Pokkaliibacter sp. MBI-7: one gene and its partner. The protein of the gene in region 1 binds, or shares a complex with, the protein of each later gene. Links are inferred from orthologs where the notes say so. Each region holds a gene or a part of one and is shown on either strand. Other genes may lie near its edges. The genes, in order: QCD60_RS18645 and accD.

Region 1 (4,138 bases):
CGGGATAGCATAAATACTGTTGGCATCAGGCAGACTGATAACAGCACGCTCTTCGACGTTGGTGAACAGAGCGATCTTGCGGCGCTCGGGTGCTTGAATAGTCACCTCAGAACGGCACACCAGAATATCCGGCTGAATACCGATTGAGCGCAATTCTTTCACCGAATGCTGAGTCGGTTTCGTCTTAGTTTCGCCTGCGGTGGCGATATAAGGCACTAGGGTCAGGTGCATGAAAAGTGCTCGTTCGCTACCCAGTTCCACACGCAGTTGGCGAACGGCTTCCAAAAATGGCAGAGACTCGATATCACCGACAGTGCCACCAATTTCCACCAGCGCTACGTCGGCACCTTCGGCACCATCAATAACCCGGCGTTTGATTTCATCGGTAATGTGAGGAATAACCTGAACGGTCCCCCCCAGATAGTCGCCGCGACGTTCCTTACGCAATACGTGCTCGTAAACACGCCCTGTCGTGAAGTTGTTCCGTTGCGTCATATGGGTACGGATAAAACGCTCATAGTGACCAAGATCCAAGTCAGTTTCCGCACCGTCGTCGGTGACAAATACTTCACCGTGCTGGAAGGGGCTCATGGTACCTGGATCCACGTTGATGTATGGGTCCAGTTTGAGCATGGTCACCTTGAGACCTCGAGCTTCTAGAATCGCGGCCAAAGAGGCAGAGGCAATGCCTTTCCCCAATGAGGACACGACGCCGCCCGTGACGAAAATATAGCGCGTCATTGAAAACCTGTACGTTTCTGCGTTGTGGGAATAGAGAGGTGACGATGATGTCATCAAGATGGGACGTCAGGATAACAGAACTGCCTCATCCCAACAATGGCAGAATCCCGTCAGACTGAAGCACAATCGAGATGGCCAGCATCTTTATGGTGCAAATATAGACTGCGACTCAGGTGTGTTCACGCTGCCACGTTAACCACCAGCCGCACTCGTCCGCCTGAGCGACCCACCCCTGAGCAGGATGCGTTGCCACTGCCACCAGCTCATCGTCACAATACAGCAAAGGTATCAGCGCTCTTTCCCAGGGAGGAATACCACGCCCCTGCATATAGTGCTTCAGGCTCACCTTGTGCGTGGCGCCTGACGGTTGCCACGACTCCCCCCCCTGACGAAAACGAACTTCCCAGCTCGCCTGAGGATCAGCACGTACACCACGGCCCTTTACATCACTCACAATCAACTCGCCGTAGGGTAAAGGTGTTCTTGCTTGCAGCACACAACTTTGCGGAAGAGACAGATTTTCCAGCCACTCGGGAACGAAATACAGCCGCTGCCGATATCGACGCAATTGCCAGCCTTCCCAGCTCAGCTGCGGCTGTCGATCATCAGCGGCATCAACAAACTGTGACAACTTCGCTTTGACAGAGACAGGGGGCGGCAAAGCACCACGGTCCAAAAACCAACAGCGCAGCACATTAAACTGTCTGGACTGACTCAACTCAGCCCATGCAGGCAGCGCCAACGACAAATCAGCCGCTAGCCAGCCACACTGACGCATATCCAACTCCGCCAGTTCCTGCAGTAAGGATGAAGCCTCATCACAGGCTTCTATCGATCGCCGTAAACGAGCATTCAAAGATGGCCAGCGCTGCGTCAAACGAGGCATAACCTGATGACGCAGATAATTACGGTCATATACTTCTGAAGCATTGCTCGGATCTTCTATGGGCTCCAGTTGCCACTGACAGGCATACTCTTCAAGCTGCCGGCGCTCAATATGCAACATCGGCCGCACCCAATACACCCCATCACTAGCACGTACCTCAGCCATCGCAGCCAACCCCGTCGGGCCACTACCACGCATCAGTCTCAGCATAAGGGTTTCACTTTGGTCATCGGCATGCTGCCCTAACAACAGCACGTCACCCGAGTTGGCGTGAGCACTAAAAGCAGCATAGCGTGCATGACGAGCACCGGCCTCAACGTTTGCTGTGGGCAAAACAGCTATGCGAAAAGCGCGATAGATAAAACCATAGCTAGCGGCCAAGCGAGCCACCTGAGCCTGCCAAGCGTTAGCCCCTGCCTGCAGACCGTGATTAACATGCCAGACCTCGACCGGGCAAGGTAGGCCACCACTGCTGGCAAGGCGCCAGGTTAGATGCAGCAACACCTGTGAATCCAGGCCACCGCTAACTGCTATGACCAACCTGCGAGGGGCCAGATGCTTTAGCCCCACCAGAAGCCCTTGAGGTTCCACAGTCTGCCAAGATGAAAAAAGCCGGGCAGACCCGGCTTTTTTCATGGAGATAAGAAGATTATTCGAAAGAGCCAAAATTCATCAGCCGCTCATAGCGCTGCTCCAGCAGCTCTTCCTGCGTCAGCCCCCGCAGCTCGCCCAAGGTTTCCTGCAAGGCCAGCTTGAGATTAGCTGCCATCAGACGAGGATTACGGTGACTGCCACCCAGTGGCTCATCAATCAAGCGGTCAACGAAACCCAACTCCTGAAGACGACCCGCAGTCATCCCCATTGCCTTAGCGGCTTCCGACGCCTTCTCTGCACTTTTCCACAGGATAGAAGCACAGCCTTCAGGAGAAATAACTGAATAGACAGAATATTCCAGCATCAGCAGGCGGTCACACACACCAATAGCCAGAGCGCCACCAGAGCCCCCCTCACCAATAACAGTAGAAATGATTGGGGTATTGAGACGCGACATCACCGCAAGATTGAAGGCGATGGCCTCACTCTGCCCACGCTCTTCTGCGTCAATACCAGGCCAGGCTCCGGGAGTGTCGATAAAGGTCAGGATGGGCAGATTAAACCGTTCAGCCATTTCCATCAGACGCAATGCTTTGCGGTATCCTTCAGGGCGAGGCATACCGAAGTTGCGACGTACTTTCTCACGAACGTCACGACCTTTCTGTTGGCCAATAATCATAACCGGCTCATCGTCCAATCGTGCAATGCCACCAACAATCGCAGCATCGTCAGCGAAGTGACGGTCACCATGCAGCTCATCAAAATCAGTAAAAATGTTCTTGATGTAGTCCAGCGTGTAAGGACGTAGAGGATGCCGTGATAACTGGGTTATCTGCCAGTCACTCAGGTTGGAAAATACCTGCTCTGTCAGGCTGGCGCTCTTTTCTTCCAGCTTGGCAATCTCTTCTGTGATGTTGAAGTCATTGCTGCTGCTCACCAGACGCAGTTCGTCGATTTTAGCCTGAAGATCAGCAATAGGCTGTTCAAAATCCAGATAGTTTGGGTTCATTACTCGTTTCCGCTAATGCAGCCAGCCCCTTGGGGCGTCAATAATGGCTGCCTACCATACGCTTTTCTTGCCTGGGAGTCGAGACACCCCGACCCGTTCAAAATTTTCAACGATAGACCAGTTTTACTGACTGTTTACCCAGCTGAGACGTCAGGGATAACAGCAGTTCATCCGCTACTTTTACTCGCCAGCTCTCACCACAAACCACAAAGGCCTCAGCTTCCTGCTGCTTGTAATGGATACGAATCTGGTTGCCTTCCTGATCCCGATAGGGAGCAAGCATGGCTTGAATCGCTTGTATCTCACGAGCCTGCAGTCCTTCACAGGACAGCTTGAGCTCAAGATGCTTGGCATGTCGGGCCCGTGCCTCCTCGATAGAGAGCAAACGCTTGGCACGAACACGCAAACCGCCACTGAAGTCATCCTGACTGACATCACCTTCAATCAGAATGACAGCATCCTTACCTAACACTTCACGATGCTGATGATAGAGTTCACCAAACACCGATACCTCTACCCTGCCAGTACGGTCATCCAATGTAACAAACGCAAGGGTTTCCCCCTTTTTGCTTTTCATTGTTCGAACCCCTACCACCAGCCCGGCAAGCAACTGACTTTCACGACTGGGTTTCAGGTCTGCCAGGCGCACTTTGACCATGCCTTTGAGTTCATGCTCATAAGCATCAATAGGATGTCCTGTTACGAATAGCCCCAACGTATCTTTTTCACCATTCAGGCGTTCCTTGTCGGGCCACTCCTCCAATGACAAATAGCTGGAGTACAGGGTGTTGTGATCATTGGCAGCAATCACATCACCAAAAAGATCAAACACACCACTGTCAGAGTTACGTGCCTGCTGATCAGCAGCCTGCAGAGCATCACCAATGGCAGCCCACAATACCGCTCTG
Region 2 (6,804 bases), on another replicon or contig:
GTCAGGGTCGCATGACTCAGAGCATGGCGACACTGTTCATCAGTCAGCTCAATGCCAAGCCATTTTACCGCTTGCAAGGCCGGAGCCATGTTTCTGACCGGTAGCTGAGGAGCCGGGATGTGATCCACATACCAGGGCCGACCATCCGGTAGCTGTCCGTAACAACGATAATCACCATTGCCCTCATCGATACCAAAAGATTCACCGATTTTCATCAGACGAGCTGCAATTGTCTGTGCATGCTCAGCCAGAGACTGCGGCACATCAGGCTCAGCACACAGCGCCAGGCGATCTGGCCGGAATATACCTGCCTTCTCAAAGCCGATAGCTTCACGATCACTGCCCAGCCAGTCTGTGTGATCCAGATCCACTGACGTCACGATGGCGACATCACCACTGACGATATTGACCGCATCGAGGCGGCCACCAAGCCCGACTTCCAGCACCGCCAGATCCAGGTTCGCGCCTGCCAGCAGCAGTAACGCAGCGAGGGTTCCAAACTCAAAATAGGTGAGCGAGATCACCTCGCCCTGCTGCGACAGCGCTGTTTGACAGGCCTCAATGCGCTCAAACACCGCGCACAGCTGCTCATCAGTTACACTCTTGCCTTCAATCGCGACACGCTCGTTGTAACGCAGGAAATGAGGTGAGGTATAAGTGCCTGTTTTCCAGCCTGCAGTCATAGCCAGCTGACTGATATAGGTTAAGGTTGAGCCCTTGCCATTGGTGCCGCCAACCACAACCACCTTTTTGGCAGGCTGCGGTGCCCCCAATGCTTGCCACACCTTCTGTACCCGATCCAGACCCAGATCTATCGCTGATGGGTGCTGTTGCTCCATCCAGGCCAACCAGTCATTAAGTGTGCGCTGTGTCATTATTGAATCCACCGGGATAACCCCTGCCAAAGCCAATTATCTTCCCGGCAAGAGTTTCTGTACGTTAACAAAAATAACGCCGACTCCATCAACCCTGATCGGATCAACGGAAAGTCGGCGACATTAGGGTGCCAGACTCAGCACCACAGCACTCCGGAGGCTTTCACCCCGGTCACTGTTATTCCTCTGCTTCTTCCTGAACTTCCTTGATTTCAGGAAGATGGCTCAATTTACGCAGAATCGAACCCAGACGCTCGCGCATCTGTTTGCGGTGCAGAATCATGTCCAGAGCACCATGACTCAGCAGGAACTCACTGCGCTGGAATCCTTCTGGCAGTTTCTCACGCACCGTCTGCTCAATAACACGGGGGCCGGCGAAACCAATCAAAGCATTGGGCTCAGCCACGTTCAGATCACCCAGCATCGCCAGACTTGCAGACACGCCCCCAAAAACCGGGTCAGTCATGACAGAAATATAGGGCACACCGTTTTGCTTGAGCTTTTCCAGTGCGGCACTGGTCTTCGCCATCTGCATAAGAGAGAACAGTGCTTCCTGCATGCGCGCACCACCAGAAGCCGCGAAGCAGATCAGGGGAATACGCTCTTTCAAAGCATGCTGGGCCGCACGAACAAAACGTTCACCTACCACTGACCCCATGGAACCGCCCATGAAGTTGAACTCAAAGGCTACCGCAACAACCGGCATACCATCCAGAGTGCCGCTCATTGCAATCAGTGCATCCTTCTCGCCAGTCTCCTTCTGGGCAGCCACCAGGCGATCCTTATAGCGCTTGGAGTCCTTGAACTTCAGACGATCACTGGGCTCAACATTCGCACCGATTTCTGCCCGATTTTCCGCATCCAGAAAAACATCCAGACGACGGCGAGCACTGATACGCATGTGATGATCGCACTTCGGACATACATCCAGATTTTTTTCCAGCTCGGGGCGATACAGCACCGCCTCACACTTGGGGCACTTCTTCCACAACCCTTCAGGTACAGAAGAGGTTGAGGTTTTACGCTGCACCCGAACGAGGGAAGGAACGATTTTTTCTAGCCAGTTACTCATAGATTCTCCGCACCAACCTTGCGAACTGCGATTGCTCTTCAAACACTGGCAGTGTCCACAGCTCGCCGGCCAGCATCATTTCTTAACTCAGTCAGGCATCCATCGCTTCGCGCATGCTGCGCAATATGGCGGGCACTTCCTGCAATAACGCGGCCCTGTCCTGCTGCAACTCGGCCATCTTGTTGACCAGTACACTTCCCACGATGACACCATCGGCTACCGCTGCGACTGCTTTGGCCGATGCGGCATCGCGAATACCAAAACCGACACCCACCGGCTGACTGACGTGCTGGCGAATGAAACCAACCCGCTCAGCCACTTCGGCAGTATTCAGCTGGGCTGATCCTGTCACGCCTTTAAGTGATACGTAGTATACGTAACCAGAACCCGCCTTGCCGATTGCCTCAACTCGCTCAACCTTGCTGGTAGGCGCCAGCAGGAAAACCAAATCCAGACCATGAGCCTGCATCAATGCAGGCACATCATCGGCCTCTTCTGGGGGCATATCGACCAGCAAAACGCCATCCACACCAGCGGTCGCGGCCTGCTCGGCGAACGCTTTATATCCCATCATTTCGACAGGATTCAGGTATCCCATCAAGACAACAGGCGTAACCTCATCCTGAACACGAAATGCTTTGACCATCTCCAGCACATCTGCCAAACGAGTGCCGTGTGCCAGTGCCCGCTCGCAGGCTAACTGAATGACCGGACCATCTGCCATGGGGTCTGAAAACGGCACGCCCAGCTCAATAATGTCAGCGCCCGCGCCGACCAGAGCATGCATCAGGGGGACTGTGAGATCCAGGCCACCATCACCAGCAGTGATGTAAGGAATCAGCGCCTTACGATTCGCCGCTGCGAGGCGAGCGAAACATCCTGAGATACGGCTCATTACTACTCCTTAGATCTCGATGCCATCAATGCCGGCAACGGTATGAATATCTTTGTCGCCACGACCCGACAGGTTAACGACAAGAATCTGATCCTGAGACATGGTCGGGGCAATCTTGATTGCATGAGCAACTGCGTGGCTTGACTCAAGGGCCGGCATAATACCTTCAATGCGAGTCAGCATACGGAATGCATTCATTGCCTCTTCATCGGTCGCAGCTACATATTCAGCTCTACCGGTATCTTTCAGCCACGCATGTTCAGGTCCAACGCCAGGATAATCAAGACCAGCCGAAACCGAATGCGTACCCAGAATCTGCCCAGCATCATCAGCCATCAGATAAGTGCGGTTGCCATGCAGCACACCTGGGCGCCCTGCGGTCAACGGAGCGGCGTGCTGACCTGTTGCCAGACCCAGTCCGCCCGCCTCGACACCAATCATTCTTACGCTGGCATCCTCGATAAAGGGATAGAACAGCCCGATGGCATTAGATCCACCACCGACGCACGCAACCAGGGCATCTGGCAGACGACCGGTTTGTTCCAGGCATTGCTGACGGGCTTCGCGGCCGATGACGGACTGAAAATCACGAACCATTTGCGGATAGGGATGAGGGCCTGCTGCGGTACCAATGATGTAGAAGGTGCTATCAACATTGGTAACCCAATCTCGCATGGCTTCATTGAGAGCGTCTTTCAACGTGCGCGTGCCAGACGTGACAGGTACCACCTTGGCACCCAGCAGTTTCATGCGATAAACGTTGAGCGCTTGACGACGAATATCTTCCTCGCCCATATACACCACGCACTCCAGCCCGAGGCGAGCAGCGACAGTTGCAGATGCCACACCATGTTGGCCAGCTCCTGTTTCAGCGATAATACGAGGTTTGCCTATTTTTTTGGCCAATAAGGCCTGGCCAATAGTATTGTTAACCTTGTGCGCACCCGTGTGATTAAGGTCTTCCCGCTTCAGGTAAATCTGCGCACCACCCAGCTCACGAGACAAACGCTCAGCATGATAAAGAGGCGATGGACGGCCCACATAATGCTTCAGATCACGATCAAATTCGGCGATAAACTCGGGGTCTTGCCACAAACGCTGATACGTCTCGGTAAGCTCTTCCAGTGCCGCCATCAGGGTCTCAGACACAAAGCGCCCACCATAGGGGCCAAAGTGTCCTCGTTCGTCAGGCAGACTGACCAACGCTTTCAGATCAACTTGCGTCACCACGTAACACCCCTTGTACAAATTGAGAAATGAGAGCGGCATCCTTCTTGCCTGGAGCAGACTCGACGCCACCACTGACATCGACGGCATAAGGTCTTACCCCGCGTACCGCGATACCAATATTATCCGGTGTCAGGCCACCCGCCAGAATCACAGGTTTGCCCACGTTATCTGGCAATACTTGCCAGTCAAAAGTAAGGCCTGTTCCTCCTGGCATACCCGGCATATAGGCATCTACCAGTAAAGCCTGTGCTGAGGAATAGGTTTGAGCCAACGCTATCAGGTCCGTCCCCGGCTTCATCCTGATGGCCTTTATATAGGGCACGGAAAACGACTCGCAATAGGCTGCAGTCTCGTCACCGTGAAATTGCAGCAAGCTAAGTGGAGCAATGCTCAACACCTTTTTTACCTGCTCAGGTGCCTCGTCGACGAACAAGCCAACACGCTCTACGAAAGGTGGCAACGCCTGGCAGATATCACGACAGAGAGCAGCGTCAATAGCTCGCTTGCTCGGTGGGTAAAATACAAACCCTAAAGCATCCGCCCCAGCTTCAACCGCCGCCAGAGCATCCTCGACACTTCGCATACCACAAATTTTGACGCGTGTTCGGGTCATGAAATGCTCGTACTGTCCAAGATAAATGAGTTAAATCCGAGAAAACCGAGGTTAATCAAGGTGCCAGATGTTAGCAGAACTACTTGCTGATCCCAATAGAAAGGCAACCCTACCCCGCATGCCCTAGCCCTCACCGAAACTGCCCAGAAAATTGGGGCCGGGAGCCTCTTGCGGCAGGATGAATGATTCCGGGTATACCGCACGCACCAGATAAAGACCAAAAGGCGGCGCGGTCACCCCTCCCAATCGGCGATCCCGAGCATCCAGTACTTCTTTAGCCCACAGAGGCTCAGCCTCACCTGCACCAATCTTTATCAGTACGCCCGCAAGATTGCGGACCATGTGATGAAGAAATGCGTTCGCCCTTACATTCAATACGATCAGATTACCTTGCCGCACAACATCCAGTTGCTTCAAGGTCCGCACAGGACTTTTCGCCTGGCACTGAACAGCGCGAAAGGAGGTAAAATCATGGGTGCCAACGAGATGGCGCGCTGCTTCTTGCATTCGCACCACATCCAGCGGGCGATAATCCCAGGTCAGATGTCGATTGAGCAGGGCGGGCTGAACTTTATGGTTATAGATGACATAACGATATTGACGTTCTACTGCAGAAAAGCGTGCATGAAAATCATCAGCCACTTCTGTAGCCCAGCGCACACTGACATGATGAGACAGATGGGTATTGGTCCCCATGATCCAAGCCCGGGGATCACGAACAGCCGTCGTATCAAAATGGACCACCTGCTCGCTGGCATGGACTCCCGCATCTGTTCGGCCTGCACACACGACTGCAACTGCCTCATTGGCAACCTTGCTGAGCGCGCGTTCCAGCTCTGCCTGCACACTGGCAACACCCGACTTTTGCGCTTGCCAACCATGAAACTCGCTGCCGTTGTACTCGACACCCAAGGCAATACGAAAAATCTTTGGAGAAATCTCCAGCGACGAATGTGAATTGGTCATTAAGCGTTCTGAATCTGATAAATAGCACACATTGAAAACAGCCGAGGGCTGTACAGGAAAACACAAGACCGGCGATTTGGCCGGTCTTGTCACGATCTGACTCCGATGAGCGGCGTACAGCTATACAATACTCACCTTTAAACCAGCGATGCCAGAAGCTCTTCCGCTTCCTGCTTCTGACTCTCAGACCCTTCTATCATGACCTCGTTCAGAATATCGCGGGCACCATCCGCGTCTTCCATATCAAGATAGGCTCTTGCCAGATCAAGCTTGGTGGCCACTTCATCAGCCCCGGACAGGAAAGTAAAATCTTCATCGCCCAACGCTTCCTCTTCGACGAAACCATCCTGATCGGCTTCAGCCAGCAACGCATTGAGTTCATCGTCCAGGCTGAGCAAGTCGTCCTCAGATTCCTCAACCGGTTCTTCTTCAACCAGTACATCGGAGCTATCCGGCTCCTCCAGCTCACTCAGATCAGCAACATCCTCAAGGTCGGGTATTTCAAGATCTGTATCCATGTCATCGGGATCTGTCTGATCAAGCAAACTGTCGATATCATCCTGAGCAGGGTTATCGTCACGATCGACAGGCAAGTCGAGATCATCGCCATTTTCAATGCCATCCAGATCAGCATCCAAGCTTGCGAGATCCGGTTCATTCAACAGCGTATGAACAAACGCTTCTTCATCCTGATCGGGCGTGTCGCTTACTTCCAGATCGACACTTTGCGCCAGATCCTGCTCATCAAACTCTCCGATCTGTCGCGACGACTCCTGTTCACCTGCCTCAGCAACGTCATCCAGATCGACATCTCCGCCCTCCTCGATACTGGAGGTCATGTCGACAAAGTCATCCTCATGGATATCTTCGATAGGGCTGGGCCGGGCGGGCTCTGGCTCAATAGCCATATCGCCATCATCGACCTGATTGAAGGGATCGTCACTGTCAATATCCAGATCCAGATCATCATCCAGAAGATCATCAAAGCCCTCGAGCGGATCCAACTCAGCAAAACTGGCAGCAGACGCAGCTGGCGCCTCACGCACTGGCTTTGACTCTTCCACCTCAGGCATCATGGCAGCGGCCACAGCAGCACCTGCGGCTACACCGGCTGCCGTCATTGCGCCATCATTGTTACGCATCTGCTCTTCCA

The links.
Region 2: the proteins of QCD60_RS18645 (region 1) and accD are in contact, whole or in part, in a solved structure (PDB 8UXZ), measured with the Escherichia coli proteins. The link is inferred for Pokkaliibacter sp. MBI-7 from one-to-one orthologs.

Annotation. Positions count from the first base shown.
Region 1 is NZ_JARVTG010000001.1:4,224,794-4,228,931, reverse strand. The notes cover bases 1,254-4,138. They hold QCD60_RS18645 (acetyl-CoA carboxylase carboxyltransferase subunit alpha), read right to left. Parts: upstream 3,231-4,138; coding sequence 2,277-3,230; downstream 1,254-2,276. Other genes in these bases: dnaE (DNA polymerase III subunit alpha), read right to left, coding at 3,337-4,138; tilS (tRNA lysidine(34) synthetase TilS), read right to left, coding at 1,254-2,263. In the rest of the region: QCD60_RS18655 (CTP synthase), read right to left, coding at 1-741; more of tilS, read right to left, coding at 911-1,253. UniProt on the Escherichia coli protein: Component of the acetyl coenzyme A carboxylase (ACC) complex. First, biotin carboxylase catalyzes the carboxylation of biotin on its carrier protein (BCCP) and then the CO(2) group is transferred by the carboxyltransferase to acetyl-CoA to form malonyl-CoA.
Region 2 is NZ_JARVTG010000002.1:388,558-395,361, reverse strand. Bases 1-2,967 are described here. They hold accD (acetyl-CoA carboxylase, carboxyltransferase subunit beta), read right to left. Parts: upstream 1,948-2,967; coding sequence 1,054-1,947; downstream 1-1,053. Other genes in these bases: trpB (tryptophan synthase subunit beta), read right to left, coding at 2,852-2,967; trpA (tryptophan synthase subunit alpha), read right to left, coding at 2,039-2,842; folC (bifunctional tetrahydrofolate synthase/dihydrofolate synthase), read right to left, coding at 1-875. Also shown: more of trpB, read right to left, coding at 2,968-4,072; QCD60_RS21435 (phosphoribosylanthranilate isomerase), read right to left, coding at 4,056-4,685; tRNA pseudouridine(38-40) synthase TruA, read right to left, coding at 4,809-5,651; QCD60_RS21425 (FimV/HubP family polar landmark protein), read right to left, coding at 5,789-6,804.